Regions from separate parts of the Planococcus sp. ANT_H30 genome, predicted to be linked through region 1. Evidence: a T-box and tRNA genes for the amino acid it is inferred to sense, from the RefSeq annotation. Region 1 holds a T-box; the other holds one or more tRNA genes.

What was found. The T-box of region 1 lies ahead of argS (arginine--tRNA ligase). A T-box ahead of a tRNA ligase gene usually reads a tRNA of that ligase, here a tRNA-Arg.
Region 2: it has a tRNA-Arg gene. The T-box ahead of argS (arginine--tRNA ligase) is inferred to sense a tRNA for this amino acid. The anticodon was not compared.

What each region holds. Positions count from the first base shown of each region.
Region 1 covers NZ_VOBJ01000010.1:99,284-102,484, forward strand. The annotation lists gene argS (arginine--tRNA ligase) at 131-1,822, opposite strand; T-box leader at 1,877-2,089, opposite strand; gene FQ085_RS16175 (hypothetical protein) at 2,503-3,099, shown strand.
Region 2 covers NZ_VOBJ01000002.1:314,430-317,630, forward strand. The annotation lists gene FQ085_RS07465 (acyltransferase family protein) at 1-999, opposite strand, end outside; tRNA gene FQ085_RS07470 (tRNA-Arg) at 1,218-1,291, opposite strand; gene FQ085_RS07475 (XTP/dITP diphosphatase) at 1,430-2,041, opposite strand; gene rph (ribonuclease PH) at 2,038-2,787, opposite strand; gene racE (glutamate racemase) at 2,864-3,201, opposite strand, start outside.

The sequences.
Region 1 (3,201 bases):
GATCCTAGACATAAAGCAAGAGAAAAGCACTTTAACTTCCTCCCTTCCTGATATTCAATCCTAGATAAAACGTTTCTAGCGTTTATTATCAAAATAAGAGTTAGTTCGTGCACTTCGCTAAATTTCTTCCTTACATTTTTTCAGGTGCTTTGACTCCCAGTAATCGTAACCCTTCCTTTAAGACAATTGTTACTGCTTGAACCAATGCTAATCTCCCTTCTTGCTCAAGATCTTCGTTTAGTATTTTCACGTGGCTATAATAGGTGTTAAATTCTTGTGCCAGTAAAATTAGGTATTTAGCAATTTGTGAAGGTTCAGCATGATCAAAGCTTTTTGCAATAATTTCTGGGAATGCAAGTAATAACTTTACGATCGGCCAACTGTAGTCATCATTTAACCCCACTGGATTGAGATGATAACTATCAATGCCAGACTTGGTTAAAATCGAACGAGCTCTTGCATGCGCATATTGAACGTATGGACCCGTAGCACCTTCAAATTTCAGCATTTCTGAAAGCGAGAATTCTATATTATTTTGACGTTCGTTTTTTAAATCATGAAAAATGATAGCTCCAACTCCGACCATTTTTGCAACCTCGTCCTTGAAAGCCAAAGTCGGACTTTTTTCAGCTATATTTTTCTCTGCCAGTCCAATTGCTTCTTTGATGACTTGCTCCAGTAATACTACTGTGCCTTTTCTAGTGGACATCTTTTTCCCATGCTTCAAGATGAAACCAAAAGGAACATGGATCATGTCATTTGCCCATTCGTATCCCAGTTTTTCCAGCACAAAAAACAATTGTTTAAAATGCAGTGTCTGTTCTTGTCCTACTACATAAAAGGATTTATCAAATTGATAATTTCTTTTTCTGAAAACAGCTGCTGCTAAATCACGGGTGCCATATAGTGTAGCACCATCTGATTTTCTAATTAATAATGGCGGCAAGTTATAGTTGCTCAAATCAACAATGTCAGCTCCATTTGACTTCACCAACAATTGTTTTTCCTCAAGCAACTTCACTATTTCATTCATTTTATCGTTATAAAATGCTTCACCATTATAGGAATCAAAATCAATATCTAATAATTTATAAATTTTAGCGAATTCTTGAAGCGACTCGTTTCGGAACCATTCCCATAATTTTCTCGCTTCCTCATCTCCGTCTTCAAGCTTTTTGAACCACAGTCTCGCGCTATTTTCCAAGGCCGGATCTGCCTCAGCTTTCTCATGGAACTTAACATACAGCTTCAACAATTCACTAATGGGTTCATTTTTTACATCTGCTTCTTTCCCCCAAGCTTTATAAGCAACAATCAATTTACCGAATTGAGTTCCCCAGTCACCTAAGTGATTGATTCGAACTGTTTGGAAGCCACATTTTTCGGATATGTTTGCTAAAGAGTTACCAATAACAGTTGATCTAAGATGACCCATAGAAAAGGGTTTCGCAATATTTGGAGAAGAGAAATCTAAAGTCACAACCTTTGACTGTCCCATATCAGAAGATCCGTATTCAGTGCGCTTATGTAAAACTGTTTTTATCGTTTTTAAACTGACAACAGTTTTGTTATAAAAACAGTTTACATACGGACCTTCCGCCACTACCTTTTCAAAAAAAGGATGGGAAACTTTTTGTGCCAAGTCTTTTGCTATTTCTACTGGAGACTTTTTAAGTAGCTTTGCCAATGTGAAACAGGGGAAAGCTATATCTCCTTGTGTGCTATATTTTGGTTGTTCAATCAATTTCACAACCTCATTAAACTCCAGTATTCCGCTCAAACTTGAAGCAATTTCATCAGCGTAAGTTCTCAATAAATCCATACAATCTCCCCCTTTTTTAGATAAAAATAAAAAAGCCCGTCTCTGTATATGTTATACAGAGACGGGCTTTCCCGCGGTACCACTCTTATTGTCCAACTATTATGGACCGGCTCAACATGATAACGGGATATCCCGACAATACCCTACTAAATTATTCAGGCAGTTTCTTAGAAGTGCGCTTCATCGTAATAGAACCTATCAGGCTTTCACCATCCCTGACTCGCTAGTGGATCTAATTACAACTACTCTCTTCATCATAGAATTTACATATTTTTCAATTAGCATACCCTACTAATTTCCTTAAGTCAAACTCCTTAAAGAACAGACCCTATTTATTATTACTTTCAAATAGCTAACTCAGTAAAAAGGAAGCTTTTTTAGTTGCTTTTGCCTTCTGCAAATTTCCAGATTGTCCTTGACTAGTTTCGACTACTCTGGCTTTGAGATGAGAAGAATAATAGCTTTCTCTTCTCATAGATTAGCTTTTATCATACTGTTTCTTTATATAGACTCGTTAAAACTAATGATTAACCAATACAAAACTTGTAAAAAGATGAATTTCCAGCAAATCATCAGTCAAAATCTATTTCTTGCGATATAATAAAAATATTCAGTTAGTTTCTTCAACACAACTAGACTATAAACAGATAATAGAATAGATAGATAAAAGGAGGCATTAAATGAAAAGAGTAACTACACTTCTCGCACTGTCGTTCGTTTTTTTGAGCGCCTGTGCAAATGATGTTGAAAAATCAAACTCTATTTCTGCTGTTGAATTAACAGAGAAAGAACGTGCGATATTGACAACTACTTCAGATAAATCATTTGTTTTCGATTTCAGTATTAATAGTGAATACAAAGAGGTATCTGTATGGGTTGAAAAATACCAATCAGGTACATTGATTGAGGAGATAGTTGGTTCTCTATCTGCAGAGGCAGAGGGTAACGGTACTATTATTTTTGCAACCTCCAAACTAGAGAACGATGGTGAAAAACAGACGTTTAATATTGGAATTAGTAGTAACGGTCATACAGGTTCCGTAAGTAATATAGAAATTAATCCAGAAGATTTGGTTGATATGGCAAGTGTTTGGGGACAACTTGAAGGTGAAAAAAAGTCGATTGACGATGAGTTGGTATTAGCTAATATTAGTTATTCAAATGATCAAGTTATAAGTAGTCTATCTACTGATTTTTTTAACGATGTTGAAAATCACATAGATGAACTAGCACAATATGATCTTGTCTACCTTCTTAAAGCTGAATTTAAAAAATAAAGATATAAGCGTCTTTCTCTTGAGAAAATGCTTAAGCTCTTACTAGACAAGTGTACATCCTAGTAAAAATCACTTCGTATACGCTTTAATCCATAAACGCCA
Region 2 (3,201 bases), on a different contig from region 1:
CGCGGCGACGGTCATGATGAGCAATCCACCTATAAGTGACACGGTTTCGACCTCGAACAAAGCATAATAGAAAATCAGGAGCGGCCAATGCCACAAATAAAACGCGTACGAAATACTTCCGAATTTCACTAAAGGCTTCCAGCTGAGCAATCGGAAAGCACTGAAATGGGTCGAATAATTCCCAGCAACGATAATCAGGACAGCGGATAACACTGGCCATAACGCAGCATAACCTGGGAACAGCTGGGATACTTGCAAGACGATACCGCAGCTAATCAATCCGATTAACCCCATCCACCCTAAAACCCAGGAAAGACGTGAGGAAATCACTATTTTATGAATGGTTAACGCAAGGATTCCACCCACTCCAAATTCCCATACACGTGTGAAGGTATGGTAATAAGCAACTGGCTGATTGACAATCGTTAAGTAAACAGAATAGCCGAAAGATGCGATCGCAACTACCGAAATCACGATGATCAGCATACGTTTAATGTGATTGCTTGAGAAAAGTCTTAATAAAGTAATCGCCACAAAAAACAGCAATAACCAAACTAAGTAAAACTGAAATTGAATGCTCAACGCCCAAAAATGCTGAAACGGAGAAGCACTGTTGTTCTGAGCCAAATAATCTACAGAATCGATGGCAAGCCGCCAATTCTGAAAATAAAACGCCGAAGCTAAAAATTCGTTGAGTGTTTGCTGCTTTGTAAACACTGGCAATATGTATAGACCCGCAATTAAAGTTGTAATACTAATTAGCCAAGCTGTAGGCAACAATCGTTTCATCAGTTTGACAATATAAGAAAAGTACAATACTTTGCCATTTTTCCGGTACATAGACAATAAAGATGTTGTGATCAAAAATCCCGATACAACAAAAAAGACATCTACGCCACCTGAAACTCGATTAAACCATATATGATAAATGGCTACTAGTATCGCCGCAATTGTACGCAAGCCTTCCAATTCGGGGCGAATACGCCTTTTGGTTTCCATAAACTTTCGCCACTCCTTATTATTGATAAATAGTTGAATACAATTGTATCATATTCTTAATTTCTCACTTTTTTTCTGTAAATTAGATTTATTCGAGTCGGAAATAGACCTACAAACAGACATGTTGAGCGTCCTTAATACTTTTTCTACACACAAAACCTCCACACCGTTTAATAAACGATGTGGAGGTTTTGTTCGAATTATGTACATTCCTATAATGTCCCAGGAGGGATTCGAACCCCCGACCGACGCCTTAGAAGGGCGTTGCTCTATCCAGCTGAGCTACTGAGACGAAAGCTTTCTTAGAGACTAGACGGTGGCACCTGCAATTGCGGGCGGCTTTGCTTTTCTATTGAAAGACAATTTTAATTATAGAAATGATTTGAAGAAAAGTCAATGCTATTTTAAAAAAACATTAAAATAAATGAATTCAGCTTTGTTTTTCTTCATTTAACCACTTAGGCATGCGCTGTTGTAACTCGCGCAAGGCATTGCCGCGATGGGAAATTGCAGCCTTTTCGTGAGGCAACAATTCAGCCATCGCTTTGCTTTGTGCAGGAACGTAAAAAATGGGATCGTAGCCAAAACCATTATTGCCTTGAGGCGTACTAAGAATAATTCCTTCACAAGAACCCGAAAATGTTTCAGTCTTCTCGTTAGGCGCTGCTACCGCTAGGACACAACGAAAACGTGCTGTACGTCCGTTTTCAGGCACGCCAGACATTTTCTCAAGCACTTTATCAATATTTGCGCTATCGCTCTTAGCAGCACCCGCATAGCGTGCTGAATAGACACCTGGTTCACCGTTCAATGCATCAATTTCTAATCCGCTATCATCGGAAATAACAGGAATACCTAATACTTTCGAAACGGCTTCTGCTTTTAAGATGGCGTTTTCTTCAAAAGTGACACCCGTTTCTTCTACATCCAGGTCTTGTGCTACGTCTAGTAGAGTCAACACTTTATACCCAAGAGGGGCAAGCAACGCTTCAAAATCTTTAGCTTTGCCTTTGTTTTGAGTTGCAATTACAATTTTTTTCATTGTTCCACAACGACCTTTTCTCCAATACGAGCAGCAATATCGCCTAGCGCGCTACGTTGCATCGCAATCAATTGATGAATTCCTGCTTCTCCAAGGTCCAGCAATTCGTTGAGTTGAGCACGTGTAAACGTAGACTCCTCTCCCGTTCCTTGTAATTCCACGAAATGACCTGCCCCTGTCATAACTAGGTTCATATCAACTTCAGCGCTAGAATCCTCAACGTAATTCAAGTCAAGAATGGATCCGTTTTCAGCTGTAACGCCGACACTTGTTGCAGCAAGAAAATCCGTTACTGGAAATGCCGGAAGCTCTAGCTTACTAATAGCCATCGTCATAGCGATAAATGCCCCTGTAATCGATGCTGTACGCGTTCCACCATCTGCTTGGATTACGTCGCAATCGATCCACAATGTACGCTCACCTAGCTTCTCCAGATCCACAACAGCTCGCAACGCACGACCAATCAGTCGCTGAATTTCCATTGTCCGTCCACCAATTTTCCCAGCTGAAGCCTCACGACGGTTTCGGCTGTTCGTTGCACGTGGCAACATGGAATATTCTGCTGTTATCCAGCCCTTGCCTTGACCTCTCAAGAATCCTGGAACTTTGTCTTCAATCGTCGCTGTACAGATTACTTTCGTCTGTCCCACCGTGATTAATACCGAACCTTCTGGGTGAATCAAATAGTCTACGTCCACTGAAACAGGACGCAACTCGTTAGTTTGTCTATTATCTATGCGTGTCATAAAAATCCTCCTTGTATATGCTCAAATAGCTTACCATATTTCGCTGATAACGACAAAAACCTGACAGCATCTGCTATCAGGTTTTGGGAAATCGAATCGAATAGATCATGGGTCTTTCAATGCCTAACCATTTATGAATAATGGAGCCAAAAATCTGAGTAGATCCCGATGTATAAAAGCGATGCACCGGCGGCTTGTTCCAATTTGCAAACTGCTGTTTATAGCTCAAGTATCGCTCGACGTCTTTGGCCGTTTCTTCTGCTGACGACAAAACGTTCACCGTATCTCCAAGAACTTCCTCAATAAAACCTTGTAACAGTGGATAATGCGTACATCCTAAAATTGCCGTATCAAACTCTTCATAGGCAATAGATGCTAATGTATCTTGAACAATTCGATGAGCAAACTCACCTT